3 regions of the Mixta intestinalis genome follow, and region 2 is predicted to be linked to each of the others. Evidence: predicted binding sites of a transcription regulator. Region 2 holds the regulator's gene; each other region holds the start of a gene.

The links. Region 2 encodes Fur, which represses iron uptake genes when iron is present. Its sites were predicted from a motif close to ATAATAATGAGAACNACTATCAA; they were not measured.
Region 1: C7M51_RS01465 (TonB-dependent siderophore receptor) is a predicted target of Fur. The motif match lies at 5,310-5,332, and genes of this name have one in related genera.
Region 3: fhuF (siderophore-iron reductase FhuF) is a predicted target of Fur. The motif match lies at 1,119-1,141, and genes of this name have one in related genera.

What each region holds. Positions count from the first base shown of each region.
Region 1 is NZ_CP028271.1:331,502-342,200, reverse strand. Features, by position in the region: gene C7M51_RS01475 (RHS repeat-associated core domain-containing protein) at 1-2,368, opposite strand, end outside; gene C7M51_RS01470 (DcrB-related protein) at 2,380-2,823, opposite strand; gene C7M51_RS01465 (TonB-dependent siderophore receptor) at 3,080-5,215, opposite strand; gene C7M51_RS01460 (siderophore ABC transporter substrate-binding protein) at 5,624-6,577, shown strand; gene C7M51_RS01455 (ABC transporter permease) at 6,586-7,545, shown strand; gene C7M51_RS01450 (iron chelate uptake ABC transporter family permease subunit) at 7,643-8,539, shown strand; gene C7M51_RS01445 (iron ABC transporter ATP-binding protein) at 8,536-9,294, shown strand; gene C7M51_RS01440 (TonB-dependent siderophore receptor) at 9,457-10,699, shown strand, end outside.
Region 2 is NZ_CP028271.1:587,857-598,555, forward strand. Features, by position in the region: gene mtr (tryptophan permease) at 1-424, shown strand, start outside; gene chiP (chitoporin ChiP) at 784-2,184, shown strand; gene C7M51_RS02735 (beta-N-acetylhexosaminidase) at 2,301-4,958, shown strand; gene fur (ferric iron uptake transcriptional regulator) at 5,060-5,503, opposite strand; gene fldA (flavodoxin FldA) at 5,862-6,392, opposite strand; gene ybfE (LexA regulated protein) at 6,534-6,809, opposite strand; gene ybfF (esterase) at 6,966-7,730, opposite strand; gene seqA (replication initiation negative regulator SeqA) at 7,987-8,538, shown strand; gene pgm (phosphoglucomutase (alpha-D-glucose-1,6-bisphosphate-dependent)) at 8,563-10,203, shown strand; gene kdpE (two-component system response regulator KdpE) at 10,268-10,699, opposite strand, start outside.
Region 3 is NZ_CP028271.1:4,566,517-4,577,215, reverse strand. Features, by position in the region: partial or broken gene C7M51_RS21210 (diguanylate cyclase) at 1-822, shown strand, start outside; gene fhuF (siderophore-iron reductase FhuF) at 1,188-1,982, shown strand; gene C7M51_RS21200 (YbaK/EbsC family protein) at 2,083-2,541, shown strand; gene C7M51_RS21195 (DUF2946 domain-containing protein) at 2,643-3,086, shown strand; gene C7M51_RS21190 (PepSY-associated TM helix domain-containing protein) at 3,130-4,536, shown strand; gene C7M51_RS21185 (methyl-accepting chemotaxis protein) at 4,644-6,188, opposite strand; gene C7M51_RS21180 (LysR family transcriptional regulator) at 6,321-7,256, opposite strand; gene C7M51_RS21175 (tautomerase family protein) at 7,369-7,758, shown strand; gene C7M51_RS21170 (glycerol-3-phosphate dehydrogenase/oxidase) at 7,915-9,693, shown strand; gene C7M51_RS21165 (class I fructose-bisphosphate aldolase) at 9,677-10,516, shown strand; gene C7M51_RS21160 (FGGY-family carbohydrate kinase) at 10,572-10,699, shown strand, end outside.

The DNA.
Region 1 (10,699 bases), 260 kb from region 2:
GAAAACCGCGGGCGTTCCATTCCATATGACGGGCGGTGTTATCCGGGCGCGTTTCGCTCAGCGGGCGGCCCGCCGCGTCCCAGGTGTAGTGGTATTCGCCGCCGTTGCCGTTTTCCAGCCGGAGCAGGTTGCCGCGCGCGTCATAGTGCCAGCGGCGGGTACGCCCGATACGATCGGTAAAGGTGGCTGGCAGGCCGAGCGCATTGTATGTCCAGCGCATCTCGCTTCCCAGCGGATCGCGCCAGGCAGCGAGCCGGGCGCGATCGTTCCACCGCAGCGTTTCGCGGCTGCCGTCCGGGTGAATAACGGCGCTGAGCTGCCCGGCGTCGTTCCATTCACGCCGGCTGAGGTTGCCTTCCGCATCTTCGCTGCTGATAAGCTGGCCGAAGCGGTCGTAGCCGAAGCGGGTCACGCTGCCGGAACAGTCGGTGCGCTGCGTCAGCAGCCCCTGATGGTTCCACGCCAGGCGCACCACGCCGCCGACGGCATCGGTGATGCTGTCCGGTAATATCTCGCGGTCGTCGGGATAGCCGTAGGTGATTTTATTGCCGGATACGGCGGTTTCAGACAGCAGGCGGCCACGGCAGTCGTACTCGCTCTGCGCTGAAGTCCGGTCCGGGTAAAGGGTGCGGATCAGGCGGTCAGTCAGACGATACCAGTAATATTCCGTTCGCCTGCCTGCCGGATCGGTTTCCTGCGTCAGGCGTCCGTACTTATCCCATGACGTTCTGCGCATGGTGCCGTCGGGCAGAATAACGTCACACAGCTCGCCGTCACGGTAAACAAACGCCGTCCGGCTGCCGTCAAAATCGGTGAAGCTGGCGACCGTATCATCGTCATCAACCAGCCAGTGCGCCTCTGCGCCGTCGTCGCGTATCGCCCGGCGCGTGCCTTCGGCAAAATTGTATTCAAGGATCAGCCGCTCGCCGCCGCTGTGACGAAAAGCCACCACGCGCGGCAGCCCCGCGATTTCCTGCCAACGGTATTCGCACAGCAGCCCGTTCGCATCCTCGTGGGCCACCATCAGCCCGTCGCGCCACCGGAAACGACGGCGCACGCTGCCGCCCCGCCCCGTCACGCTGACAAGCTGGCCCTGCGCGTCGTAGGCGTAGCTGACCAGACAGACTTCATCATCCAGCCAGGCACCGACAAGACGTCCTCCGCTGTAGCGGCAGACCACGCGCTGAGCCGCGCTGTCCGTCAGCGCGTGCAGGGTGCGATCGTCGTTCCATTCAAACAGAATATCATTGCCGCAGGGATCGGCGATGCGCTGCAACAGCGCGGGCGCACCTTCAGGCAGCGGCGCATAGTGCAGACGCTCGCCGCTGATATCGTAAACTGACCAGCTGTTATCGCTGTGGTGCTCCAGCCAGCATTTTTCCGCCGCACAGTAGGTACGGTAGCCCACTGGCACCTGCGGAAAGGAAACGTAATCGCCGGAAGGCGCACGCCAGACCAGCCCGTCACCATACTGCTCCAGGCGGGTTTCCCAGAACAGGCTCCAGCCGCGCCCCAGCACGCTTTCAGCGGGGTTGCCGCTGCGCCAGTAGCGCTGCCAGCGCACCGGCAGACGCGACGGCAGTTCAAAATCCAGCTCATCGTCGCCGTCAAGAAACTTCTGTCCGCTGATAATATCTACCGGGCGGGCAATAATGCCTGCCGCCTGGATGGCAACCATCGCCATACCAGCACGGCAGGCGATGCGGCCCAGTTTATTAATGCCTGGCATTTTCGCCAGCAGCTTTATCAGCGCGCCAGCTTTACCGGCTAATGCGCCCACGCCGCCGACCAGCCCGGCAAACAGCAGGGTGAGGTCAGACACTTTATACAGCCAGTCAGGCACTTCAGGCGTAATGGGCAGCGTCTGCTCCGGCGGGCCGCCAATGCGAACATTAGCCGAACCGGTCATCACTTTAGCATCGCAGTTGGTACGATCGCCCGTGCGCGACGCGGGCAGGTCGTTGATACGAACCCGGGAGGAGCCTTCGGCCATCTGCATGGAAGGCCCGTGGCTGGAACAGCTTACCATGCTGTTGGTGGCGACAGCGGCGGGCCTGTCGTTAATAAAGACGTTATGAGAACCGGTAATAATGACGCCTTTTTTCGTCATGCTGGCCGCCCCGGCATCCGCTATGCTGTCGCGGGCGGCCGTTGCCAGCTCCCCCGTCACATAACCGACGGCCACGCTTGCGGCGATCAGCACCACGCCCACGCCAATACAGGACGCCGCGAGGCCCGCCATAAACAGGGCACCCGCAGCTATCCCTCCTGCTGCGGCAATCAGACCGCCCACGATCGTACCGGCAATCATGCCGAGAAGCGCACGGGAGTGCCCGATATCATCATTAACGCGTGCGGCCTCAAACATAATGACCGCTCTTACCCTGCGGAATGAAAACGAAAGCTACCGAAAAAAGCACGGAAGCGCGCGTTGTCTGCCTCGCTGAGGACCTGCGCAGAAGTCATGGTGAAGACCAGTACATTATCGTCAGTGGGGTTAAACACCGCCTGCTGCTGCTGAATGCGTTTACCCTCGCGCAGATAACTGACCTGTACGATCTCCCCCTGCGACAGATTATCGCCCAGCACCGCAGCGCTGCGCGCTTCCTGTTTCCAGCCTTTAATATGTTTTTTCATCAGCGCCAGCTGACGATCGATATAAGCAGTCAGGCTTTCATTAGGGTGCAGCGTATCGCGGGCGATATTAAACGACGGGGCATCTGCATCCGGCTGGGTAAAAATATTGACGGTGCGATCCTGACAGCCTTCAGGGATCGTAACCACACCTTCACTGAGCAGGCTGACCGGCGGGTATGCTGACATTAAGCGGATCCTTCCACAGCTTTCAGAAAATTAAATGTTAAAAACTCACGGCAATAATAAAATTATTATTCGAAGCTAACCAGCCAGACAAGGAAAGTTGACGAGAAAATCTTTATTTCTTGATGCAAAAACCTTTTTCCTGTTGTTTATTTTTTCTCAATTCACTTAATGAAAATATTAATAATTAAATAACCCAGATATTATCCCGCTAATAAAAAGCCTGCATTACGCAGGCTTTCAGTAAATAAAATCGGTCTCAGAACGACATGGTTACGCCCGCATAATAAGCGCGGCCCGGTTCGTTATAGGTTGATGCACCATCGTTTTCACGATAGACGCGTTTATCCAGCAGGTTGTTGATACCGGCGTTAAGACGCAAATTTTTCATCAGATCGTAATTAACGTTGAGTCCAACCACAGAGTAAGAGGCCACTTCTTTATCTGACAGGCCTTCTTTATTCTCTTTATTGTTTTCTACATGGTTACGTGGCTTCTGACGACCGTACAGCGTCCAGTTAATATTAGCGGAAAGTTTATCGGTCGCCTGATAATCCAGCATATTATTGATGGTGTATTTCGGGATAATCGACAGCGGGTTGCCGGTGCGCTTATCTTCCGAGGTGATCATATATGTTACGTTGGTGCGCCAGTTCAGGCTATCTTCCACCAGCGGGATCACCAGGTTACCTTCCAGCCCTTCCACTACCGCCTTACCGCCGTTTTCCCAGCGCAGGATATTATTGCCCGCGCTGGTGTTGGCAATAACCGTATTGCCAGAGACGATTTTATTTTTGTAATCGTTGCGGAACCAGGTAATACCCGCGTCATAACCGTTGCTGGTAAACTCAATGCCCAGCTCTTTATTAACGCTGACTTCAGGATCGAGATCCTTATTACCCATTAAATAACACTGGCCGACGACGCCTACCGGACAACCGTTGCCTTTAGTGGAAAGCAGATAGCCCTGGCTGGACTGATAAAGATTCGATGCCTTAAAGACGCGTGCAATCCCTGCCTTCAACTTGAAATAATCGCCCAGCTCCTGCGAGATATTCAGGCTGGGGCTCCAGTTATTGCCAAATTCGCTGTGGTGATCCAAACGCAGGCCCGGAATCAGCGTGGTGCCTGGCAGCGCTTCGATATTATCTTCAAAGTAAACCGCCGTTAAATCAGCGTGGTTTTTACCGCTGCGCGTAGCCGGATCGCCGGAAATGCCGTCATAGTCAAAATCACCAATATTCGCCATTGTCATGGATGCCGGATCGTTCAGTTTTTCACGGCTCCACTCTGCGCCCAGCGTCAGGTTTTGATCCACCAGCAGCGTCAGCGGCAGGTTCACCTCGCCGGTGGCACGGTAGTTTTGCAGGCGGCTGGTATTATATTTGTCGCTGTTAATCATCCCTTCAACTTTACCGCCTGCGCCTTCGCCCAGCCGGGTGTTGTTGGTTTTTTCGTAGTAGAAGCCCAGCTTCGACTGTCCCCAGTCCCAAATGCCATTGTGGGTCAGTCCCCAGTTCTGACGATACATACGGTTCGTTTCATGTCCGTACAGGCCAGCAATGAGATTGCCAGGGCTGACATTACTATTGCTGTACTGCGTATCGCCCGCGTAGATATTGCCCTGGCGGCTGTAGCCATAATCGAAATCGATAATCTGCGACGGTGAAATTTTCCAGGAGAGCTGACCGTTAATGTCCTTATTACGCACCCCTTCGTGACCGGCGGCGTAAGAACCATTCTGCGCGTTGTTAATATCCCAGGCGTCAGCCTGCGTTTTATTGATATTGCCGTACAGACGCATAGTTAACGTATCGCCTGCCAGCGGGCCGCTAAGACTGAAGTTGGCACGTTTGGTCGCCCCTTCTTTTTCATCTTCCGGCTGATTGGTAAACAGCGACAGCGTGCCGTGCCAGTCATTAGTTGGGCGTTTGGTAATGATATTGATTACGCCACCCGCCGCGCCGGAGCCGTAGCGCGCCGCCGCCGGACCACGCAGAATTTCAATGCGCTCTACCATTTCCGGCGGTACCCAGTTGGTATCGCCACGGGTATCGCGTTCGCCACGCCAGCTATAGCGCACCGAGTTACGTGAAGTGGTAGGCACGCCATCAATCAGAATCAGGGTATTTTCCGGACCCATGCCGCGAATATCGATCTGACGGTTGTTGCCGCGACTGCCGGACGCGCTGTTACCGGTCAGGTTAACGCCGGGCATTTTGCGAATAATGTCAGAGAGATCGTTTACCGGTGGGCTTTTTTCAATGTCTTCCGCAGTAATGATGGATACGCCAGGCTGTTGCTTAAGTTCCTCTTCTGCCGTAGCGCGTACCGTCATGACACCATCTTCTGGCGGTATATTTTCCGCTGCCAGCGCAACGCCGTGACAGCTCATCAACAGCAACAGCGCGCAAGGACGCATTTTGAAAGACTTTGTATAAATCATGCAACTAATCCCTGATAAATGTGTACGATTATTTCCGGGCTATATGATAACGATTATTATTACTATTACATCGCCAGCGAAGCAATCTCCACAAAATCTCCATAATTGTCGCTGGCAGAAAATCCTGCGCTAACCAGCCACCAGTAAAAAATATTACAAAACAAGCATATAAATAAATAATTACGACAAAGGTTATTAAACTGATTGCCCGATCCTGCTTTTTATTGATTCATAAAGTCGCGCATGCGGCACTGTTCAAGCCGTCGAGACGAGGGTATGATTTGCCCACCTCATCAAGAATGCGAATCATATGCATTAACGGTTGCCATCTGTCTGTTAACATTTTCAGGAGAGAAAATGCGTCTATCTTCCGCTTTTACCGCTACGCTGCTTGCCGCAGCCGTTGCTCTGACCGGGTGTGATGACACCACCGCACAGACCACCTCAGCGCATACCCTTCAGGTTGAACATGCGCAGGGCACCACCACCGTGCCGCAGCCGCCGCAAAAAGTGATTATTCTCAACCCGTCCACGCTGGATAATGCCGATGCGCTACAGATTCCGGTGGCAGGCGTACCGAAAAACAGCACGCATCTACCGGCGTTTCTGGCGAAATATGAGGGCGATGCTTATCTGAATACCGGCACGCTGTTTGAACCTGATTACGAAGCCATCAGCAATGCGAAACCCGATCTGATTATTGCCGGTGGACGTGCGCACGACGCCTACGACAAGCTCAGCGCCATCGCGCCGACCATCTCGCTGGAGGTGGATACCAAACACTTCACCCAGAGCCTGACCCAGCGTGTACAACAGCTTGGCGAGATTTTTGGTAAGCAGGATGAGGCGAAAGCGTTGACCGACAAGTTCGCCGCAAAAATCGCCGCGCTGCGCGATAAGAGCCAGCACGCCGGTAAAGCGATGGTGATTATGGTCAGCGGCGGCAAGATGTCTGCCTATGCGCCAGGCTCTCGCTTCGGTTTCATCTTCGACGAACTGGGCTTTACCCCTGCCACAACGTTCAGCCAGGCGGGCAAGCATGGCAACGTGGTTACCTCTGAATTCATCATGAATGTCGATCCTGACTGGCTGTTCGTCCTGGATCGCGACAGCGCTATTGGCCGCGCCGAAGGCGAATCTGCCCGACAGGTGCTGGATAACGCGCTGATCCATAAAACCAAAGCCTGGCAGAATCAACATATCATCTACCTCGATTCGGCTTCGCTCTACATCGCTGGCGGTATTCAGAGCTACAGCCGTCTAATGGACAGCATCAGCACCGCGCTGGATAACACCCCAGCCGGAAAATAAACGGGTTTATGAAGAGTTTTAGCTTTATCGCAGGCCTGGCGTTACTGCTGGGCCTGATGATCTGGAGCCTGTTTGTCGGCGTCAGCCAGGTAACATTGACCCGGCTGTGGAGCGATGCGGAAGTACGTGACGTCTTCTTTCTCAGTCGCGTGCCGCGCACCCTGGCGCTGCTGCTGGCGGGCAGCGCGGTCAGCGTTGCCGGGCTGATTATGCAGATGCTGACGCAGAACCGCTTCGTGGAGCCTTCTATTGCCGGTACGACGCAGTCAGCCAGCCTCGGTCTGCTGCTGGTGATGATCGTCAACCCCGCAGCGCCGGTCATGGTAAAAATGATCGTCGCTACGCTGTTTGCGCTGATCGGCACCGGGCTGTTTTTGCTGGTGCTGCAACGAATGCGGCTGAAAACGCCGCTGATGGTGCCGCTGACCGGCATCATGCTCGGCGCGATTTTCAGCGCGGTCACCACTTTTCTGGCAATGGAATTCGATCTGCTACAGTCGCTGGGTAGCTGGGAGGCGGGCGACTTTTCCGGCGTCCTCCAGGGCCGCTATGAACTATTGTGGCTCACCGGCCTGCTGACGCTGCTGGCCTGCTTTATCGCCGACCGCTTTACCGTCGCCGGGATGGGACGGGAATTCGCCGTTAACGTCGGGCTAAACTATCGTCGCGTGGTGTTTATTGGCATGGCGATTATCGCGCTGATTAGCGGCGTGGTGATTGTGGTGGTCGGCGTACTGCCCTTCCTCGGTCTGATTGTGCCTAACCTGGTGAGCATTACCCTGGGCGATAACCTGCGCCGAACCATTCCCTGGGTAGCGCTGTGCGGCGGCGGGCTGGTGGTGCTGTGCGATATTATCGGACGACTGATTAGCTTCCCGTGGGAGATCCCGGTCAGCGTGATCCTCGGCTGCCTGGGCGCTGCGATATTCCTGCTGTTGATTTTAAGGAGCCGCCGTTATGCAGGCTGACAGTTCAGTACCGCGTCCTTCAGGGCGCGCTTTACGGCTGCGTTTCGATTCCCCGGCCCGGCGGCTGGCAGGGTTAAGCGTACTGGCGCTGGCCTGCATGGTGCTGTTTATGACCATCAACCTCAGCGGCAACATCCGCTATATTCTGGCACATCGCGGGCTGATACTCGCCACGATGGTACTGGTCGCCTTCTCCTCCGGGGTCGCGACGCTGCTGTTCCAGACGGTGACCAATAACCGCATTCTGACGCCGTCAGTGATGGGGCTGGAAGCGCTGTTTATTCTGATCCAGACGCTGTTGATCTTCTTTATCGACGCCAACGGGCTGGCAATGCTTGGTACCAGCGGTCAGTTTATTTGCGAAGCGCTGCTGCTGGTGCTGTTTTCTACTTTCCTCTACCGCTGGCTGTTGGGGCGGGTAGGCGTCAATCTGCATAGGGTACTACTGGTGGGGTTGGTATGCGGCACGCTGTTCCGCAGCATCTCCGGCCTGCTGCAACGCCTGCTGGAGCCGGGTGAGTTCGCTATTTTACAGAGCCGAATTTTTGCCACCTTTACCCGTGCGGCACCGGAAATTATCGCGCTGTCAGCGCTGGCGGTACTGGTGACGACGGTGGCGATCTGGCGTATGCGCTACAGCCTGGATGTGATAGCGCTGGGACGTGAGTTAGCCATGGGTCTTGGCGTCAGCTGGCGGCGGCGGGTGACGCTGATTCTGCTGCTGGTTTCGCTACTGGTGGCGCTCTCTACCGCGCTGGTAGGCCCGCTGACCTTCTTTGGCCTGCTGGTAGCTAACCTCACCTATCCGCTGATCGGCTCGCATCGCCATCAATATCTGCTGCCCGGCGTCGTGCTGACGGGCATCATTACGCTGGTAGGCGGACAGGTTATTCTGGAACGCGGGCTGCATATGGCAGGCACGCTCTCGGTGGTAATTGAGTTAGTCGGCGGCGCGCTGTTCCTCTGGTTTTTGATTAAAAAGGCTGCGGTGTGATTGAAGTAAAAGAGATTAGTAAAAGCTATCAGAACACAACGGTGCTGGATCGCGTTACCGAATCAATCCCGGCGGGCGGCATTACGTCGATTATCGGCGCTAACGGCGCGGGAAAATCGACGCTGCTGTCGGTGATTAGCCGTCTGCTGACCGCTGACAGCGGCAGCGTATGGGTTAACGGCCTGGAAGTGGCAAAAACGCCCGATGAGCAGATGGCAAAAGTGCTGGCGGTATTGCGCCAGGAAAACCACTTTACCAGCCGCCTGACGGTGGAAGATTTGGTGGGCTTCGGGCGCTATCCCTGGTCAAAAGGACGTCTGACCCAGCAGGATAAGCAGCATATGGAAACGGCGATGGCGTTTCTCGATCTGCTACCGCTGAGAACGCGCTATCTCGATCAGCTCTCCGGCGGTCAGCGTCAGCGCGCCTGCGTAGCGATGGTGCTCTGTCAGGATACCGACTACGTACTGCTGGACGAGCCGTTAAATAACCTGGATATGAAGCACAGCGTGGCAATGATGAAGCAGCTGCGCCGGGCCGCCGATGAGCTGCATAAAACCATTATCCTGGTGATCCACGATATCAACTTCGCCTCGGCCTATTCTGACCATATTATCGCCATGAAACAGGGCCAGGTGCTCTATCGCGGTGCGCCGCAGGAAATTATGCGCCCGGACGTTATCGAAGAGATTTTTGATACCAAAGTGCAGATTGAAACACTGCACGGTCAATATATCGCCATCTATTACCGTTAGTGCTCTCCCGCTATCACTCAAAAAAACGAGTGATAGCGTAGCCTTACACCTCCTTACACTCTCCAGACAGTTTCCCGTTAAAAAAAATAACGTGTGACGCCAGGCAAAAAGTGCTAACTTCCGCCAGCGTAATATAACTAATTATATGACGCTGGATATAAAATGCACAAAACACCTTTAGCAGCGCTGCTGCTCACCTTACCAGGGATCTCTCCATTCGCCATTGCCGCACCTGCCTCCGCGCCGGTGGATAACAGCGATGCAGCGCAGGAAACCATGATCGTTGTCGCCAGCGCCGCGCCCAACGCGGAAAAAGTGAAAGCGGGCGCTGGCTTTGTCACCTCCGATCTGGACGTAGGGCCGTTAGGCAATAAGGCATGGATCGATACGCCTTACGCCACCACCACCGTTACGCAGCCAATGATTGAAAATCAGCAGGCGAAAAGCGTTAGCGAACTATTGAAATACCTGCCCGATACGCAGATGCAGGCGCGCGGCGGCATGGATGTCGGCAGGCCGCAAAGCCGCGGTATGCAGGGCAGCGTTGTCGCTAACAGCCGCCTTGACGGGCTGAATATGGTCGCCACTACCGCTTTTCCGGTCGAAATGCTGGAGCGGCTCGACGTGCTGAACAGCCTGACAGGCGCACTCTACGGTCCCGCCAGCCCTGCCGGACAGTTTAACTTTGTTGCCAAACGCCCCACCGAACAGACGCTGCGGCGCGTCACGCTCGGCTATCAAAGCCGCAACGCCTGGAGCGGTCATGTTGATCTCGGCGGTCATTTTGATGCCGATAACCGCTTCGGCTATCGCCTTAACCTGCTGAATGAAGATGGCGAAGGCAGCGTGGTTGACAGCACGCGCCGCCGCAAGCTGATCGCGCTGGCGCTGGACTGGAATATTCAGCCGGGTACGCAACTGCAATTTAACGCCAGCCACTATAACTTTGTGCAGAAAGGTTACGTTGGCGGCTTCAGCTATAAGCCGGGCGTATCGTTGCCACAGGCACCAGACAGTAAAAATAAAAACTTTACCCTGCCGACAGCGGGCAACGATCTCACCACCGATACCCTCAGCGCCCGTCTGATTCACTATTTCAACCCGGACTGGTATTTAACGACGGGCGTGGGTTACCAGCAGGCGGATCGGGGAATGCGATCGGTTTCCAGCACCTTAATTGATAATCAGGGCACGCTAAAGCGCAGCATCAGCGATTCCAGTGCCGCAGGCCGCTTCCGCGTGCTGAGCAACACCCTGACGCTGAACGGCCATGTTGATACCGGCAGCATCGGACACGATCTGTCGCTGGCTACCACCGGCTACGTCTGGTCAATTTACGGCGCAAAAGGCGGCAGCCGCTCTTACGATCTTGGCAACACTTCCTTCTACGATCCTTCACGCCTGC
Region 2 (10,699 bases):
GCTACAGAGCGCCTCGCTGAGTAAACTACTGACGATTTTCAGCACTTTCGCCGTAGCCAGCTCTTTCCTCGGCGTCACGCTGGGGCTGTTTGATTATCTGGCTGATCTGCTGCGCTTTGATAACAGCGGCACCGGGCGTCTGAAAACGACGCTGACAACATTTTTCCTGCCGCTGGCGGCGGCAATGATTTGGCCGAATGGTTTCTTGCTGGCGATTGGCTACGCCGGACTGGCGGCGACGATTTGGGCGGTGATTACCCCGGCACTGCTGGCACATCAAGCCAGAAAACGCTTCCCCCAGGCGCAGGGATGGCGTTTAAAGGGCGGCAGGCTGCCCATCGTATTGGTATTGCTGTTTGCTACCTTAAATATCGTCGTTTCGCTGCTCAGTTATGTCGATCTGCTGCCAGTATATGCCCGTTAATCCTTTCTCAGGACGACAACCGTCGTCCTGTTCTTTCATTTTATTTATTTCCCGCATTCCAATTAAAAATAAGTTATCTACTTAATTAAAGACAATTAGGTCTTTATTTAGACTTATTAATATATATATTCCTTAATAATAAAAAGATAGCCTGCTTATATTTCTAATGCGACGGAATTAAGTTTATTTATTTGTTAATTACCGCATCCTTTTATGTGCCCCATGTCATGTTTTAATAAAACATATGTATTTCCTTATTGATAATTCGCGACGCGAAAAATATCCTAGCAACGCAACGAGAAGCTCCTTAGCTATTGTTGTTCATGATTTTTTAATTTTTCCGTCAAAGAGGAATACCCATGCGCACCTTACCAGGGAAGCGTAAGGCCGCCTGTTGTTCGGCGGCTGTAATAACCGCGCTAACTACTTTTATTACCCCGCCTGTTCGTGCTACCGGCTTTATTGAAGATTCGTCATTAAAAGGGGCCGTTTATTATTGGCAGCGGCAGCGCGACAGAAAAGAGGTTGATAAGAGCAGCGAACATTACGGCAAATACCGGGAGAACTTACATCACGCCACGTTAAACAGCAGCCTTGATTTTAATTCGGGCTACGCTGCCGATATTATCGGGTTGGATCTGGCCGTTTTCGGCGCGGTTGAAATGAGTAACAGCGGCCCGGCGGCACCGAATGAAATTGGTTTCAGCCGTGGAAAAACGCGCTGGGATGAAGACTGGAGCGGCGATCGCAGCGGCACCAGTCTTTATAAAGCAGCGTTAAAAATGAAAGTAGATGATTACTGGCTGCGCGCGGGTTATATCCAGCCGCAGGGGCAAACGCTGCTGGCACCGCACTGGAGCTTTTTACCCGGCACCTATCGTGGCGTTGAAGCAGGATTTAGTCAGGATTACGCCGAAGCGGGCAAGCTTGAAATGTCCTATATGTGGACCGACCGTTATAAAGCCCCCTGGTATCGACATATCTATCGCTTTCGTCAGGCCGATGGTAAAACCGGCATCTCCTGGCTACACGCGGTCGGCGCTCGTTACGATTTCAACAATCAGCTGATCCTGGAAGCCTCATGGGGCCAGGCGGCAGATTATATGGACCAGTATTTTGCTAAAGCTTCATGGAGTACACCGCTTGGCGATAGCGATTTACGCACCAGCTATCAGTTCTACGGTGCGCACGATCGGGAGAGCGGCGGGGCAAACAACAGCAACGATGTTTATGACGGCATGGCCTGGCTTCAGGCGCTGACCTTTGGCTATACCTGGGGGCCGTTTGACTGGCGACTCGAAGGGACCTGGGTTAAAGCCGAAGGCAACCAGGGCTTTTTCCTGCAGCGTATGACGCCATCCTACGCCAGTTCTAACGGCAGGCTGGATATCTGGTGGGATGCACGCTCTGACTGGAACGCCAACGGAGAAAAAGCCATTTTTGCTGGCGTAATCTATGACCTCAGCCAGTGGGACATGGCGGGCTGGAAGGTTGGCGCTTCCTGGGCCTACGGCTGGGATGCCAAACCGAGCAGCAATCCGCAATGGGACCAGAGCCAGCGCATCAGAGAATCTGCCTGGAATCTCGATCTGATTTACACCATCCAGGAGGGCAGGGCGAAGGATACGCTGTTTAAGCTGCATTTTACCCGCTATGACAACCACAGCGACGTTCCCAGCTTCGGCGGCGGCTACGGCAACATGTTCCAGGACGAAAAAGACGTGAAATTTATCGTCATTGCACCTTTCACCATCTTTTAAACAGAACAGGCAGCTACGGCTGCCTCCGGGCAACGGCTATAACGGCAATCGCCTGCGGCTGACCGGCAGTACGCGGTGAAGGAAAGCCCACGCGACAGGACGAATAAGGGGAAAACATGAAACGTTTAACGCTGTCAGCGCTAATTATGGCGACGCTGGCGGGATGCAGCAGCGACGCAATGCAGGCGCAGCGGGTTGTGGATCAGGTAAGTCAATTTGGCGTGCGTTACGAAGTAACCGATAACCAGGCTGCCCTGCACGGCACCGACTGCGCCGCGTTGGGGGCTGACTGGGCCGCCTGTAACCGGGCAACCATTACCCTGACAAATAATGGTCCGGCGCTGACCAGCCGCAACTGGGCGATCTACATGAGTAATGTTCATGCGACGATTAAGATCGACAGCGATCGGTTCAGGATCGTGCATGTTAATGGCGATCTGACGCGTCTGGAGCCCACTGAGAAATTTACCGGCATCGGCGCAGGGGAATCGATCGCGATCCCCCTGATCAATGAATACTGGCAGCTGTTTATTACCGATGTGATGCCGCGCTGGTATGTGACGGCGGAAAACGCCCAGCCGCGCATTATCGCCAGTACCGACACCGAAGATTTGACGCAGTTTGTTGCGCCCTTTAACGATCGCTGGAAGCGGACCGCTGATGATAAAAATATACTGATGCAGCCTGCCAGCCGTTTTTTGAAAAACAGTGATATCGCCGTGCTGCCGACGGCGGCGCTGCGTGGACAAATTACCCCAACCCCGCTGGCGTTAAAAGTTCACCCGCAGGATCTTGATTTAAGCAAAGGCGTTGCCTTTGATTTGCTGACGCTGCCGGATAATCAGGCACAGGTGATTAAAGCGCGCTTTGCGCTGCTGGGCGTGAAGGAAAACAGCGGCGGTGTTCCTTTGCGTACCACCATTCGTCAGGCGGATTTTAGCGGTGAACGTGCGGTAAGCGGGGCTTATCATCTCAGCATCAGCCCGCGGGGTATTGAGCTGACCGGCTACGACAGCGCCGGTGTCTTTTACGGGCTGATGTCGGTAGCATCGTTGCTGCCTGCTGAAGGGCTGCCGGTGATTGCAACGCTGGAAGCACAGGATGCACCGCGCTTTGCCTACCGTGGCGCTTTCCTTGATGTGGCGCGTAACTTCCACAGCAAGCAGGCGGTAATGCGTATGCTGGATCAGATGGCCGCGTGGAAAATGAACAAATTTCACTTCCATCTCAGCGACGATGAAGCCTGGCGTATCGCTATCCCTGGTCTGCCGGAGCTTACCGAGGTAGGTAGCCAGCGCTGCCACGATCTTAGCGAACAGCGTTGCCTGTTGCCGCAGCTCGGTTCTGGTCCCTTTAACAATAACAACGGCAGCGGCTTTTTCAGCCGGGCGGATTACATCGATATCGTTAAATATGCCCAGGCACGCCATATTGAGGTGATCCCGGAAATCGATATGCCTGCGCACGCACGCGCCGCCGTCATCTCAATGGAAGCACGTTATCAGCGCCTGATGAAAGCGGGCGAAACAGAAAAAGCAGAAGAGTATCGGCTGCGCGATCCGCTTGATACCTCTGAAACGACCTCCGTTCAGCTTTACGATCGTACCAGCTATCTCAATCCCTGCCTCGCCTCTTCACAGCGCTTTGTCGATAAGGTTATCGGCGAAATTCAGGCGATGCATAAAGAAGCCGGGCAGCCGCTGTCTACCTGGCACTTTGGCGGCGACGAGGCTAAAAATATTCGCCTTGGCGCAGGCTACAGCGATAAACAGCAGCCGCAGCCTGGTACCGGCCTGATTGACCGCAGCCAGGAAAATCGCCCCTGGGAAAAATCGCTCGCCTGTCAGAAAATGATTGCGGCTGGTGAAGTGAAAGATCTCGATCATCTGCCGAGCTATTTTGCGCTGGCGGTCAGCAGTAAGGTACATGCGCACGGTATCGAACGTATGCAGGCCTGGCAGGATGGCGTGAAACATGCGGAGAACGCTGCCGCCTTCGCCACGCCAAAAGTGGCGGTTAACTTCTGGGATACACTTTACTGGGGCGGCTTTGACAGCGCTAACGACTGGGCCAATAAAGGCTACGATGTGATTATCTCTAACCCCGACTACGTCTATATGGATTTCCCTTATGAGGTGAACCCGTTAGAGCGTGGCTACTATTGGGGAACGCGCTATAGCGATGAACGTAAGATGTTTAGCTTTGCGCCAAATAACCTACCGCAAAATGCGGAGACCTCAGTCGATCGTGATGGCAAAACCTTTACGGCACGCTCTGATAAACCCTGGCCCGGAGCCTGGGGGCTGTCGGCGCAGCTGTGGAGTGAAACCGTACGTACCGACGACCAGATGGAATATATGATCTTCCCGCGCCTGTTTACCGTAGCGGAGCGCGCCTGGCATCGTGCCTCCTGGGAGCAGGATTATCAGCCGGGGCGTGAATATCAGGGTGGCGTCACGCAGTTTGTCGATCGTCAGGCGTTAAACCGCGACTGGCAGCGTTTCGCCAATATTCTGGGGCAACGTGAGCTGGCGAAGCTGGATAAAGTCGGTATCGCTTACCGCCTGCCGGTGCCGGGCGCGCAAATTCGCAACGGCAAGCTGGAGGCGAACCTTGCGCTGCCGGGTCTGGCTATCGAATACTCGCTGGATGGCGGTAAAGGCTGGCTGCGCTATGACGAGCGGATGAAGCCTACGGTTGCTGAAGGCAGTAGCGTTATGGTACGCAGCGTCAGCCCGGATGGAGAGCGCTACAGCCGCAGCGAAGCGCTCTGATTGAAAACGTTGGGGCAGGCTTTTACGCTTGCCCGGCGTCACAAAGCCATAAAAAAACCGGTGCTCAGGCACCGGTTTCCATTACTGCATAGCACAATTTTTTATTTGTCGTGTAATGTTTCATCTTCGCGGCAGTCACCCGTCGCGCAGTGACCGTACAGATAGAGACTGTGGTTGGTCAGCTTGATGCCGTAACGCGTGGCGATTTCACGCTGGCGAGCTTCGATCGATTCATCACTAAATTCAATCACCCGGCCGCAGTCAAGGCAAATCAGGTGATCGTGATGATGCTGCTGGGTCAGTTCGAAAACGGATTTACCGCCTTCAAAGTTATGGCGTGTAACGATGCCAGCATCATCAAACTGGTTCAGTACGCGATATACCGTTGCCAGCCCAATTTCTTCGCCCATATCAATCAGGCGCTTGTACAAATCTTCCGCACTGACGTGATGGCTCTCAGGTTCCTGAAGCACTTCCAGGATTTTTAGTCGTGGAAGCGTAACCTTCAGGCCGGCCTTCTTTAATGCGGTGTTATTGTCAGTCATGCGGATATTGTCCTGTTACTTTGCTAGTCACAATGTGGCTGAACAGCCATGAACATCGGTCGACGCTAAAGCTAATGCGTCTCATTATAGAACTGATGCTTCGAAATGAAAACCGTACGGGGAGGCGTGAAGCCGCAAGTGGAAGTAAAATAAGAGCTACGTCCGGCGTTGTTCATGCTCATCTGATGCTGCGTTTACATTTCGCTTCATCCTGCCGCTTTACAGCACAACGGCAGGAAAGCGTATGACCGATACGGGTATTCTACCGACTGTTTGATAAAATTTTCAAACCCGTACCTATCATTTCTATAGGAAAAACCTGTTACGCAATGTGATGTGGTACACAATCAGCGCGGAATCAGGCTTCCAGAATTTCCTGCAGATGCAGCTCTTCGTAAATCTGCTTCACCCACTTATCAACGCGTTCGTTGGTTAATTCAGGCTGACGATCTTCGTCAATTGCCAGTCCAAGGAAATGCGTATCGTCGGCGAGACCTTTAGAGGCTTCGAAGTGATAGCCTTCGGTTGGCCAGTGACCAACGATTACCGCGCCGTTCGGCTCGATAATATCGCGGATGGTGCCCATGGCATCACAGAAATATTCAGCGTAATCTTCCTGGTCGCCGCAGCCAAACAGCGCTACCAGCTTGCCGTTAAAGTCGATCTCTTCCAGCGTCGGGAAGAAGTCATCCCAGTCGCACTGCGCTTCGCCATAATACCAGGTAGGGATGCCCAGCAGCAGAATATCAAAAGCCTCCAGGTCTTCTTTACTGCTCTTGGCAATATCATGCACTGCAGCAACGTCGCTACCGAGCTGTTTCTGGATCATTTTCGCAATGTTTTCTGTATTGCCGGTATCGCTGCCAAAGAAAATGCCTACGATTGCCATGAGTTTAATAACCTCTTGAAACTTATAGAATTGGTAACTGCCCGTGGAATGCAGATTACGGCAATAATAGCAGAGACCGTCTGGAGGCGGAACTCGTAAAGCCGCTGCATTTGTGTCTCATTGTGCGCTTCTTTCAGCCAGTCAGAGCGCCTTCAACTGGGCAAGAATCATCTCTTCAATCAGCTCGCTGCGGCTTACGCCACGTTCAGCGGCCATTGCATTGAGCGCTTCGACAGCCTCACTGTTCATCTTCAGTTCAACGCGCCGTAAACCCCGTACTTTGTCACGTTTCAACTGGTTGCGTTTGTTGATACGAAGTTGTTCATCACGCGACAGCGGACTGGTTTTCGGGCGTCCCGGGCGACGTTCATCTGCAAACAGATCGATCGTGGTCCGGTCCGTGTGTTCTTTTGCCATAGAATCGTGGTACTGAATGGGCTGCGCGTTTGCGCCGCGCATGGTGACGTTTGGGCCGGCTTGCCGCCATTTTCAGCGACGGCAAAATTTTAGCGCGCCATCATACCCTGAGCAAAGAGTGAGAACAATCTTTGTCGGCGGGTTAACGCCTTGCTTTTACAGCGCTAAAAAACGCTGTATGGCACGCAGTACCGCGTCGGGTTTTTCAGCATGAACCCAGTGACCCGCTCCGGCAATCACATGCGCGCGCGCCTGTGGGAACTGCGCCAGCAACGTATCACGATGAATATCATCCAGATAGGGAGAAAGCTCGCCGCGAATAAACAGCGCCGGTCCCTGCCACGGCGGTATACTTTCCCAGCCGGAAATCGCGCTATAGTTATCCCACAGAACAGGGACGTTAAAGCGCCAGGCACCGTCGTGAAAAGATTTCAGCAGGAACTGAATCACGCCTTCTTCAGCGATGATTTCACGCATGATGTCGGCGGCGGCGCTGCGTTGGGTAACGCCTGAAGCGGTAACGGCATTAACGGCAGCGAAAATGGCATCGTGTCGGCGGGTCTGGTAATCCACCGGGGCGATATCGATCAGCACCAGCTGTTCGATACGTTCCGGTGCCAGCGCGGTCATGGTCATGGCGATTTTGCCGCCCATTGAGTGACCGATAACCGTGACGTTATCGATGCTGTGCCGATCGAGCGTTTCCAGCATATCCTGTGCCATCGCCCGATAGCTCATCACCTCGCTGCGCGGCGAAAGGCCATGATTGCGCACGTCAACCTGGATAAGCGGCCGATCCGCCTTCAGGCCGCGCGCCAGTACGCCAAGATTATCCAGGCTACCAAACAGACCATGAATCAACAGGATGGGTGTCGCATCGTTGGCAGATTGTTCAGTTTGCAGGCGAGTATTCAAATTCATGGCAAAGTTCTTACAGTTGACAGTAAAGCTTAGGTTATCATGGTTTTTACTTTCCCTGCCGGTTAGTGAGCGGTTGTTCGCCGGGAGGCTTTGCGGCATATTCTGACTTTTGTCTGCAAGCGCCAACGTTGCTACCGACCCGCAGGATTTAACTTTATAATCCTTATGTTAGAACCAGCGCGCAAATTGTACAGCTGAACCTGGCTAATATCCGCTGCGCCTGGCTCTGCCACAAGCAATTACCGTACGGATGAAGATGAAAACGATTGAAGTCGACGAAGAGCTCTACCGCTACATTGCCAGTCACACGCAGCATATCGGTGAAAGTGCCTCGGATATTTTACGGCGTATGCTGAAATTTACCGCCGGTCAGAGTGCGCCGGTTGCGGCTACGGCTCCCGCCGTAGCTGTTAACGTGAGTCAGGAGAGTGAGACCAGCAAACCGGTCCCACGTTCTCAGGATCGCGTGCGCGCCGTGCGTGAGCTGCTACTCTCTGATGAGTATGCCGAGCAAAAGAAAGCGGTTAACCGTTTTATGCTGATTCTGTCGACGCTCTATTCTCTTGATCCCGCTGCGTTTGCCGAGGCGACCGCCTCGCTGCAGGGACGCACCCGCGTTTACTTTGCCGGCGATGAGCAAACACTGTTACAGCATGGCACCCATACTAAGCCGAAGCATGTGCCCGGCACGCCGTACTGGGTGATCACCAACACTAATACAGGCCGCAAATGCAGCATGGTGGAACACATTATGCTGGCAATGCAGTTCCCGCAGGAGCTGGCAGATAAGGTTTGCGGCACCATTTAACTGAAGCGTCAGGGAGAAGCGCCAATGGCCAATCACCCCCGTGCCGGGCAGCCAGCCCAGCAGAGCGATTTAATTAACGTCGCACAATTAACGTCCCAGTATTACGTTCTGCAACCTGAGAAAGGCAATGTGGAACATGCGGTGAAATTCGGCACATCAGGCCATCGCGGCAGCGCCGCGCGTCAAAGCTTCAACGAAACGCATATTCTCGCGATTGCGCAGGCGATAGCGGAAGAACGGCGTAAAAATGGCATTACCGGCCCCTGTTTTGTCGGTAAAGATACGCATGCGCTGTCGGAACCGGCGATTATTTCCGTGCTGGAAGTGCTGGCGGCTAACGGTGTTGATGTGATTGTGCAGCAGGACAACGGCTATACGCCAACCCCGGCGATCTCAAACGCTATCCTTGAACACAACAAAGCGGGCGGCGCACAGGCGGATGGTATTGTAATCACGCCTTCGCATAACCCGCCGGAAGATGGCGGCATCAAATACAATCCGCCGAATGGCGGCCCGGCGGATACCAACGTCACGAAAGTGGTGGAAGATCGCGCTAACCAGCTGATCAAAGATGACCTGAAAGAGGTGAAACGCCTCACCCTGGCACAGGCCTGGGCCAGCGGTCATCTGCGGGAAAAAGATCTGATCCAGCCGTATGTAGAAGGGCTGGCGCAGGTCGTTGATATGGACGCGATTAAAAAAGCGGGCCTGAAAATCGGTGTCGATCCGCTTGGCGGATCCGGCATGGCCTACTGGCAGCGTATCGCTGAACATTATCAGCTCGATCTGACCATCGTTAACGACGCTATCGATCAAACCTTCCGCTTTATGCATCTGGATAAAGATGGCGTAGTGCGCATGGACTGCTCTTCTGAATGTGCGATGGCGGGCCTGCTGGCGCTGCGCGATAAGTTCGATCTCGCTTTCGGTAACGATCCTGACTATGACCGTCACGGCATTGTCACGCCTGCGGGCCTGATGAACCCGAACCACTATCTGGCGGTAGCGATTAACTACCTGTTCCAGCATCGCCCACAGTGGGGTAAAGAGGTGGCCGTTGGGAAGACGCTGGTATCCAGCGCGATGATCGATCGCGTGGTTAACGATATCGGACGTAAGCTGGTGGAAGTGCCGGTCGGCTTTAAATGGTTTGTCGATGGCCTGTTTGACGGCAGCTTTGGCTTCGGCGGCGAAGAGAGCGCGGGCGCCTCTTTCCTGCGTTTTGACGGCACGCCGTGGTCTACCGATAAAGACGGTATTATTCTCTGCCTGCTGGCGGCGGAAATTACTGCCGTGACCGGAAAAAACCCGCAGCAGCACTATGATGAGCTGGCTAAACGCTTTGGTGCGCCAAGCTATAACCGCTTACAGGCACCTGCCACGTCGGCACAGAAAGCGGCATTGTCGAAGCTGTCGCCGGAAATGGTCAGCGCCGATACGCTGGCTGGCGATCCGATTACCGCGCGCCTGACCAGCGCGCCGGGTAACGGGGCGGCGATTGGCGGTCTGAAAGTCATGACGGAAAACGGCTGGTTCGCCGCACGTCCGTCCGGTACTGAAGATGCCTATAAAATTTACTGTGAAAGTTTCCTCGGCGCAGAACATCGCGAAAAAATCGAGAAAGAAGCCGTTGAGATCGTCAGCGCGGTACTGAAAAACGCCTGAGTCTGAACGCGAAAACAAACAAGGCGCTGATCATCAGCGCCTTTTTTATGGGCGATAGGGTAGCTCAAGGCATGAAGCGATAGCCGATAGCGGTTTCGGTTAACAGATGCGCCGGACGTGCCGGATCCTGTTCCAGCTTCTGGCGCAGATGCCCCATATAGATGCGCAGATAGTGGCTGTGTTCAACCGCGTTTGGCCCCCAGACATGGTTTAACAGCTGGCGTTGGGTCAGCACTTTTCCCGGATTATTTAACAGCAGTGCCAGCAAACGAAACTCTGTCGGCGTCAAATGGATGGTAGCGCCAGCGCGCGTAATATGATGAGCAGCTAAATCAACCTCTACCTGACCGAACTGCACCACGCTGTTTGGGGCATTTTTTCCCGCCTGCCGACGCAGCGCCACGCGCACCCGCGCCTGTAATTCCCCGATGCCAAAGGGTTTAGTAAGAAAATCATCCGCTCCGGCATCCAGCGCCGCGATTTTGTCCTGCTCGTC
Region 3 (10,699 bases), 720 kb from region 2:
CTGGTTTTTTATTTTGATGGCGGCTTTCTGTTAATCAGCCTGATGACCGTTTTTTTTATCAGCGCCATCTCTCTGAGCGAACATCTGCTGGCGTTTTGCCTGCATATTGCCCCCCCTTCTCTGGCGGTGCTGACGCTCGATCGCGGTCAGCATTCACTGACGTTGCTGTTTACTATTACGCTACCGCTGATCGGCTTTACGCTGCAAAGCCTGATGCAGCGGCGTAGCGACCATTTCACGCGTCGGCTGCTGTTCCAGCTGTATGAAGAAAAGCAGACCTGGAGCGATCTGAGCATGCTCGATCCATTAACCGGCCTGTATAACCGACGTGGCCTGAAAAACCGGCTCGAAAGCCTGTTGAATAGTCACGCCGGTAGCCATTTTGTAATGCTGCTCGATATCGATAACTTCAAAGCCTACAACGATAACTATGGTCACGCGATGGGCGATCAGGCGCTGGCGCGGGTATCTGTAGCAATACGCGATGCGGTACGTTCGCGCGACGTCGTCACCCGCTACGGCGGCGAAGAATTTCTGGTATTAATAACCAACGTGAACGCAGCGATTGCCATGCGGCTGGCCGAACGTATACGCCAGCATGTGCTGGACCTGGGAATTCCCCACCATTTTAACCATCTGGTTTCTACGCACGTAACCATTAGCGCGGGTATTGCGCCAATAATTGAACAGGATGCCGAACAGGCAATCGCCAATGCCGACCGGGCATTATATGTAGCAAAAAACCGGGGCAGAAATACCATTCTTTCCTGGGATGAAATTTGTGAAGCGCCCCCAATTTCTCAGCCCGCTGATTTAATTTAAAACGTAGTGCATTAATTAAAAAATATTCAGGGGTGATAATTTATTTTACCTTAATACAAATTACCGTAATTCTTGCATCCTGCTTTCTCCCTGACGTAATAACAGAAAAGCTTAATTAGCGCATGATGAAATAATGACGGGCGGTTCAGGTTAATCATAACCTCGCCGCCGCGCTTTTTATCCACCGGCTACCGCTGGCTAGAAAGTTAACCCCGAAAATTTAGCGGGTTATTTGATTTTACGTGCCGCCGCCACATAGCTTTTGTGCGCCCGCTTGCCAGCGCATTGCTTCCTGGATACAATCAAGAACGATTATCATTTGTCTTCTTATCTACGTTCGGTAGTCGCTCACAACAGGAAGCCCTATGGCCATTGCTACGCGTCAGGCTTATCAAAACGGTTCACTCCCGGTCATCTTTATGCAGCGCGACAGCTCGCTTAGCAGCGCTTTGCATAATCTGTTCCGTGAGCATCGCGCCTGGTTTCTTGACTTTCTTACGCTGGACGAAGCCGCGCCTGCCGATACGTTAATCCAGGCCGAATGGGCGCAGAGTGCGCACTTTACGCGCCTGATGGCGAATTATGGCGATGATATCTATCGCAACCATGCCGATATGGCGCGTGAGGATAAGCCGCTGCAATCCCTGTGGGCGCAGTGGTATTTTGGCCTGATAGTGCCGCCGATGATGCTGGCCCTGATAATGGAGACGCGCGCGCTTGACTGCTCGCTGCAACATTTTCATGTGCAGTTTCATGAGAGCGGACGCCCGGCAAAATTCTGGCTCGACGTGCGGGAAGACGAAGAGGCGCACTATCTGAATGCGCCACAGCGTATCGATCGTCTGATCCAGCGCCACCTGATCCCTGCGGTAGAGGGTATTGCCCAGCACGGCGGCATTAACGCTAAGCTCATCTGGAATAACAACGGCTACCTGATGCATTGGTTCCTGGGCGAAATGAAAAGCTGGGTGGATGAAGCGACGCTGCTGGCGCTGGAACACGCGCTGTTTTTCTCGCGCCATCTGCTGGACGGCAGCGATAATCCTCTGTACCGCACCGTTATTCCGCGCGATGGCGGAATGCAGCGCCGCAGTTGCTGTCAGCGTTATCGTCTGCCTGATGTCGATCGTTGCGGCGACTGCACGCTGAAGTCAGTCTGAGCCTCTTTCCTTCCTTTCGGCGGGTTTTACCGCCGTCTGACATTTACAGATTCCGTTGATTATGGCAGCTTTGTCAGCTTCGTTTATTGTGGAGAGCAGCATGAGCCTGGAGTCTGTACGGCAGTTCTTTGCCGAGCGCGCCCCTGAAATCACCATTATCGAACTGGATAAGAGTACGGCAACCGTTGAGCTTGCCGCCAAAGCGCATGGAGTGGTACCGGGACAAATTGCCAAGACCCTGTCGCTGAAGGTAAAAGAGCAGGTTATCCTGATCGTGACCGGCGGCGATCTGCGCCTCGACAACCGTAAATTAAAAGAGACGTTGGGCGCGAAAGCTCGCATGTTAACTACCGATGAGGTGCTGAACTGGACCGGACATCCCCCCGGCGGCGTTTGTCCTTTTGGTCTTGAATACCCGCTGCCGGTATATTGCGATATCTCCCTGAAGCGCTTTAACGAAGTGCTGCCCGCAGCGGGTGCCATCCATAGCGCGGTGCGCATTTCGCCAGACCAGATGGCGGCGCTTACCGATGCGCAGTGGGTTGACGTCTGTCAGTAAAAACGCGGCGGCAGATAAATACCGTGCCTTAATGTAAAAAAATTATTTCTATTCCTGCGCATCGCGTACAATTGCGCAGTTATTTTTTTACAGGGCTTTCCGTGTCGCTGATCCATTTCGCTGTCGCCCGCAGCCGTCTGCCCGCCATGCTGGCGTTACTGGCTATGCTGCTGCTGTTTATCGCTCCGGTGATTTCTAAATCGCTGATGGCGCAGCGTGGCGGTATGTCAGCAATGATGCATGATGCCGCGCCAGCGATATCTGCTCACCATCACAGCACTATGTCAGCGATGACGGAGACATCCAGCGCTACGGAAAGCCACTCCTGGCATCATTCTGTGTCGCTCATGGATGACAGCGCCTGCGGCTACTGTCTGCTGCTGATTCATCTGCCGCTTGATTCCTTCAAACCGCCTGCGCTCTGGTCATTGCTACAGGCCGCTATACCCGCCGCTCCGCTCCAGCTACAGCCGTTTATCGCCCGCTGGATTCCCATCTGGTTCCGTCCGCGTGGGCCACCGGTTAACGCGCTCCCGCTCGTTTAACCCTGCCACTTTTTAATGCCCGTTCGCGGGTAAAGGAATCATTATGTCGGAAAAAACCGTGCCGACGGCGCTGGCACAGGCTGAGAAAACGCAAAGCAGTCAGGCTTTCCTGCAACTGATGCGCCGTTTGCATTTCACCATCGGCCTGTTTATCGGCCCTTTTATTTTTGTCGCCGCGCTGACCGGCACGCTCTATGTTATGACGCCGCAGCTGGAAAACTACCTTTATACCGAGGCGCTAACCAGCGAGAGCCGTGGCCCGGCTCAGCCACTTTCAGCTCAGATTGATTCTGCCCTGCGTTACGCAGGCAAGGAAACGCAGATTATCGCGGTGCGTCCCGCACCTGCCGTGGGCGACACCACGCGGGTGATGTTCCGCTTTGCGGATAGCGCACCATCAGAAAGCCGTGCGGTTTTCATCGATCCCGTTACGCTGGCGGTACGTGGCGATCTGACGGTATATGGCACCAGCGGTATTCTGCCGCTGCGCACCACGCTCGATTATCTGCATCGCAGCCTGCTACTGGGTGACATTGGCCGCAACTACAGCGAACTGGCTGCCAGCTGGTTATGGGTTGCGGCGCTGGGCGGCCTGCTGCTTTGGGCGGTTCAGCGCACGCCACGTCAGGCAAAAACCGGGCGCGCTTCACGTACCCGGCGTTTGTTGAAAATGCGCACGTTGCACGGCACGTTGGGCGTTGTGCTGCTGGCTGGGTTGCTGTTTTTCTCAACTACCGGCCTGACCTGGTCACGCTGGGTGGGCGACAATATCAACACGTTGCGCGCGCATTATGGCTGGCTGACGCCTGCTGTCGATCTCCGGCTCGATGCCAGCACTGCGCCAATGGTGATGGATGAGCATGCCGGGCATCACGGACAGACGATGCACCACGCGCCGGGCGCGCCGCTGAGTGCCGCACAGTTTGACGGTGTACTCGCCGCCGCTCGCGCCAGCGGCATTGATGCCGCAAAGGTGGAAATTCGCCCCGCAGCGGAAACCGATCGGGCCTGGCTTGTCAGCGAAATCGACCGCCACTGGCCAACGCAGGGTGATAGCGTGGCGGTGAATCCGCATACTTTTAGCGTTACGGATAAAGTTGAGTTTGCTCAGTTCGGACTGCTGGCGAAGCTGACGCGCTGGGGCGTTGATGCACACATGGGAATTCTGTTTGGTCTGGCAAACCAGCTGGTGTTGGCGCTGTTTGGTATCGCGCTATGTGTGCTGATCGCGCTGGGCTACCGCCTCTGGTGGCTGCGCCGTCCGGCTCAGCCGCGCCATCATCCGGCGGAAACGCTGATTTGGGCCTGGCGACGTATCAGCCTCAGCCTGCGCTTTTTACTTACCGTAATAGCGGTTGCGCTGGCTTTTAGCCTGCCGCTGATGGGCATCAGCCTGGTGGGATTTTTACTGCTGGATGCCTGGCGCTGGCATCAGGCGCAGCGGGCATAGCTCTGGCGGGCGGGCTGGCGGAAAAATACGCCAGCCGCCGTTACTGGAGTACGGCGGTTTATCACCGCTCGTTTCTGTAAGCAAACCTTCGGGCGAAGGCTTAACGATTAACGAAAGACCTCCAGCGCATCCACCAGCAGCCGCGCCTGGTTTTTCATGCGCGTGGATGCCTGCGATCCCTCCTCAACCAGCGAGGCGTTTTGGTGCGTGATGCGATCCAAATCTTCTACCGCCTTGCCAACTTCGTTCAGACCCGCCTCCTGTTCGCGCGTGGCGGTGCTGATCTGCTGTAGCATCTCCGTCACGTTCTGCACCTTCTCCACGATATCGCTAATCGTCTGGCCCGCCTGATGCACCTGACCGGCACCCGACTCCACCTTCAGCACGCTGGCCTCAATCAGCTGGCGAATATCGCTGGCGGCGCTGGCGCTACGCTTCGCCAGATTACGCACCTCACCCGCCACTACCGCAAATCCTTTGCCCTGGTCGCCGGCGCGGGCAGCTTCAACCGCCGCGTTCAGCGCCAGAATATTGGTCTGGAAAGCGATGCTGTCGATTAGCCCGGTTATAGAGGCAATCTGCTTCGAACTTTCAGCAATTTCATCCATGGTGACGACGACCTGCTGCATTACCTCACCGCCGCGCACCGCTGCGTTACTGGCAGTGATTGACCAGTCGTTAGCCTGTTCGGTGCTTTGTGCGTTGACGTTAACCGCGGCAGTCATCTGATGCATCGCCGCCGCCGTTTGCTGCACGCTGGCCGCCGTCTGCTCGGTGTGATCGGAAATTTTTTCATTGCCCATCGCCAGCTCGTCGCTGGCCTGATGCACATTCATAACCTGATCGCGCACGTCCTGCACCAGCCAGCGGAACATCAGCCCAAGCTGGTTAACCGCTCGTAGCGTCATGCCGACTTCATCTACCCGATCGAGATGCTCAGCCTTATGAGAAGCACCACTCGCCACGTCCAGCGCTTGCTTGTACACTTTTTCCATCGGGCGCGAAATCTGCTGCTCCAGCCAGCCGCAGGTAAGCAGCGCCACCAGTAGCGAAAGGCCACCGAACATAGCCAGCGACATGCCCTGAATCCCTGCCGTCAGCGCGCTGGCACCGATGCCCAGCCAGCAAAATATAACGCCGCTGCGAATACGCCAGCGCAGCGGCAGCGTTTTTGACCAGGAGAGCGGTCTGAGCCAGCCGCTACGCAACAGTAATCCCTGATGCAGCCGCCAGCCACGCAGCCTGCCCTCACGCATCTGCTGATAAAGCGTTTGCGCCGCGGCGATTTCTTCATCTTCCGGCTTAATGCGTACCGACATATAGCTGGTGATCTTGCCGTTGCGGATCATCGGCATTACGTTCGCCCGCACCCAGTAATGATCGCCATTTTTACGCCGATTTTTTACCAGCCCAGTCCAGGGCCGCCCCATTTTCAATGTCGCCCATAAATCAGCGAAAGCGGCTTTCGGCATATCGGGATGGCGCACAAGATTATGCGGCTGCCCGCTTAATTCAGCACGATCGTAGCCGCTGACTTCAACGAAGTCCTGGTTTGCGTAAGTGATATAGCTGTGTTCATCGGTGGTGCTCATCAGCGTAGTATCTTCATCGAACTGATAAGCCTGTTGGGTAACGTGCTGCTGGTTGCTCATTAGACGGCCTTGTCTTGGTTATTGAAAATTAGTTATTTTTGTAGGAGCTTAATAAAGCTAATCGGCAGCACCCCATTAAAACTTTAACGAAATTTTCGACAGATCGTTCAAAATGTGAGCCAGATGAAATTTTCAGCAATCATTATTTTCCAGCTGAAAACGCTGCCGTAACCAGCGGCTGAGCTCCGTTACCGCACGCGGAACGCGAGCAGCCCACGGGCGCACAAGCCACACGTGGCTGGCAAACGCCCCCATAATGTGCCACTGCGGTAACAGCTGACGCAGCCTTCCCTCTTCCAGCGCCTGGCGCGCGCTGAAATCGGGCAGCATCGCAATGCCCAAACCATCCAGCGCGGCATCACGAATGGATTCACTGTTGTTGGTAGCAAACGGGCCGCTAACGTTAACTACAATCTCCTGCTGCGGCTGCGCCGCATCGCTAAAACGCCAGCGCGGCGGCTCGGTGCCTCGCGGATAGTAAAGGCAATCATGGCGGCTCAGCTCGCTGGGATGCTGCGGTTCGCCGTGTGCCGCCAGCCAGCCGGGCGAAGCCACCAGTAGCGTCCGGGTATCGCACAGCAGCTGGGCGACGTGAGTTTCCGGCAGCGTCCGGCTGTGGCGAATCGCCAGATCGAATCCTTCGCTGGCCAGCGATACCAGGCGATCGGTCACCTCCAGTTGAATACGCACCTGTGGGTGGAGGCGCAAAAATTCGCGGATATGTGGCCGTAGCTGCTGACGCGCAAAAGCGACCGGTGCCGTTATCCGTACCAGCCCACGCAGCGGCCCGCTGCTATCGCGTACGGCAAAAAAGCTCTGCTCAATTTCGGCAAAGGGCGCTCGCAGCGCCTGCACCAGTTTCTCTCCCGCCTCGGTCAGCCGCACGCTGCGCGTGGTACGCTGCACCAGCGGCACACCGGCCAGCGTCTCCAGCTGTTTAATTTTTTGGCTCATCGCCGCTTTGCTGACTTCGAGGCGCTCCGCCGCGCGCGTAAAATTCCCCTGCTCCGCCAACACCGTCAGCCAATGCAGGTGCAGCCATAAGGCGTCCGTTTTTGCTTTCATGATGATTGTTCAAAATAGTAAACAATGCGTTTAACTATAGCGCTTTTTCTTCGGGTATTAAGCGTCCAGGATAGTAAGCAGAGATTGTTAACTGTCCATCAACCGGGAGAAAACCATGCCCTTACTGCAATTTGATCTGATTGAAGGCCGTTCGGAAAGTGAGATAAAAACCATGCTCGACGCTGCGCATCGCGCAGTGCTGAAAGCGTTTAAGGTTCCACAGCGCGATCGCTATCAGATCGTTCACGAGAATAAAAAATACCAGATGGTTTTCGAAGATACCGGATTGGGCCTGACGCGCAGCGATCGTCTGGTGCTGGTGCGCGTCTATACCAGCCCACGCAGCAGCGAGCAGAAGCAATACTTTATGGCCGAGCTGGCACGCGAGCTGGAGAGCAGCTGCGGTATCGGCGGTAGCGATCTGATGATCAGCTTTATCAACAACCAACAGGGCGACTGGAGCTTCGCTAACGGCTCGGCGCAATACCTGACCGGCGAGCTGTAACGGTAAGCCAAAGGCAGCGGATAATATCGATCCGGCTCACAGATACGTATTTTAGACGGCGCATTCTTTGCCCTCTTCTCCCACGGCGAAAATAATTGCAGGAGCAATTAGTTAACGCCAGGCCAGTCCACCCCGTGGCTGGCAGAGGAGAGAACCATGCGAAAACAGGAAGTGGTGGTAAAGCGCAGCCGCGAAGAAAAACTTGCCGTGCTGCGCCAGCGACATCATCTGCCGGTCCTGATTGTCGGCGGCGGTATTAATGGCATCAGTACCTTCCGTGAGTTGGCGTTACAGGGCATCCCGGTGGTGCTGATTGAAAAGGATGACTGGTGCCAGGCGGCAAGCGGCGCGCTGTCGCGCATGATCCACGGTGGATTACGTTATCTGGAAACCGGCGAATTCGATCTGGTCAAAGAGTCGGTGCAGGAGCGCGACCGGCTGCTGAAAAACGCCCCGCACTACGTTGCGCCGCTGCGTACCACGGTGCCTGTTGACAGCTGGGGCGGCGGGTTGGTTAACGCCAGCAAACGCTTTCTGAGACTGGGCGAAAAGCCCACCAGACGCGGTGCGCTATTGTTAAAAACCGGCCTGTCACTTTACGATCTCTACACTCGCCAGCACGGCAGCATGCCGCGCCACCGCCTGCATAACCGCGCCGAAACGCGCGCGCGCTGGCCCAGCTTCGCCGACTGGGTGAAATACAGCGCCACCTACTACGACGCCTGGATTAAAGCACCGGAGCGGCTGGGCGTCGAGCTGGTGCTGGACGCGGAGAACAGCAGTGCAAACGCGCTGGCGCTTAACTACCTCAGCCTGGAAGAGAGCAACGGCGAACGGGTCACGCTACGCGATCGCCTTACCGGGGAAAGCTTCACCCTGGAGCCGCATATTGTGGTTAACGCCGCCGGTGCGTGGATCGACAGGATCAATCATCAGCTGCTGCCCACGGAAGCGCCCAAACTGATCGGTGGCACCAAAGGATCGCACCTGATCGTTGACAGCCCGGCGCTGCTGGCCGAGCTGCGCGATGAAATGGTTTATTACGAAAACCAGGATGGACGCGTCTGCATTATGTTTCCCTGGTACGGCAAAGTGCTGGTGGGCTCCACCGATATTCGCGTGGATAACCCGGACGATATCGCCTGTACGCCGGAAGAACAGCGTTACATCCTCGATTCGCTACGCTTTGTTTTTCCGCATATCGACGTGCGCGACGACGATGTGCTTTACACTTTCGCAGGCGTGCGTCCCCTGCCCACCAGCGACACGGCGGTCAGCGGGCGCATTACGCGCAATCACTCGCTGGTCTACCTTCCCCCGGACGCCACACGCGATTTCTCGGTGCTGAACCTGGTTGGCGGCAAATGGACCACCTTCCGCCGCTTCGGCGAGCAGGCGGCGGATCGCGTGCTGAAATTGCTGGGCGAACAGCGCCAGCGATCGACAGAGGAGATGGCGATCGGCGGCGGGCGCAACTTTCCCTGCCGCGAACGTCGCGCCAGCTGGATCGCTGAGCTACATGAGAAATACCGGGTGTCAGAAACGCGTATCGATCGGCTGATCGAACGCTACGGCACCCGTGCCGTGCCGCTGCTGCGCCTGATCGCCGAACAGGATGAGCAGCCATTACAGCATCATGCCGACTACAGCGATACCGAGCTGCGCTGGCTGATCCAGCAGGAGCAGGTGGTAATGCTGGAAGATCTGCTGCTGCGGCGCACCGCGCTGGGTATCAGCGGCGAGCTTACCCCACCGCTGATGGCAGAAATTGCTCATCTGATGGCGCAGGAGATGAACTGGAGCGATGCCGGACGCCAGCAGCAGCTTGAGGTGACCCTGGCGCGTCTGGCACGTCTGCACGGCGTCTCCGGCCTGCGTTTAGCTTCGCCCTCCCCTTATTACTCCACAGGAGAATTGCATGTCGGCCAGCGATAAAGTACGCCTGAAGCGCCTGTTCAGTCAGGGAAAATGCCTTGATGTTGCTATCGATCACGGCATCGCTAACGAGCCTGATTTTCTGGTTGGGCTGGAGGATATTGAGGGCGTCATGCGCAATCTGATCGCCGCTCAGCCAGATGCCATTCAGGTCAATTACGGTCAGGCCAGTCTGTTACAGCAGGCGGAAACGCCTAAACCAGCGCTGGTGCTGCGTACCGACGTCGGCAACGCCTATAACGCCGTGCGCCATCGTGAAATGTGGGCGGTGCTGCATAACCCGGAAGCACCGATCCTGGCGGCACTGCAAATGGATGCCGCTGCGGTGGTGGTCAATCTCTACCAGATCCCCGACGAACCGGGCATCTTCCGCCAGTGCGTTGAGAATATCGGTCGCCTGCGCCACGCCTGCGATAAATATGCCATGCCGCTGATGATCGAGCCGCTGGTGATGGCGGCGGCGGGCCAGGGGCCAGCCTACGGATCGCTGGGTGACGTGCGCCAGATCGTGCCGCTGGTACGCCTGGCGCGTGAGCTGGGTGCCGATATCATCAAAGCCGATCCAACGGAAAACCCGGAAGACTTTCATCGCGTGGTGGAAGCGGCGCGCTGCCCGACGCTGGTACGCGGCGGTGGTAAAGGCGAGCTGGGGAAAGTGCTGGAAAAAAGCGCGGCGCTGATGGCGCAGGGCGCGGCGGGCATGGTTTATGGCCGCAACGTCTATCAGCATGATAACCCTTCACGCGTGGTCAAGGCGCTGATGGCGATTATTCACCAGGGCGCGAGCGGTGCGGAAGCGCTGGAAATTTACCATAGCGCCTGACGGTTATCACGGCGCGTAAGCGGTGCGCCAGCGGATCGCAACCCGGAGAGTGAAGATGAGCCATTGCTTACTCGGCATCGATGCTGGCAATACCATGATTAAAGCGGTGCTGTTCGACAGCGACGGCCAGGTGCTGTCGGTAGCGGGCTGTGCTGGTGAAACCCGTCAGCCACAGCCCGGCTA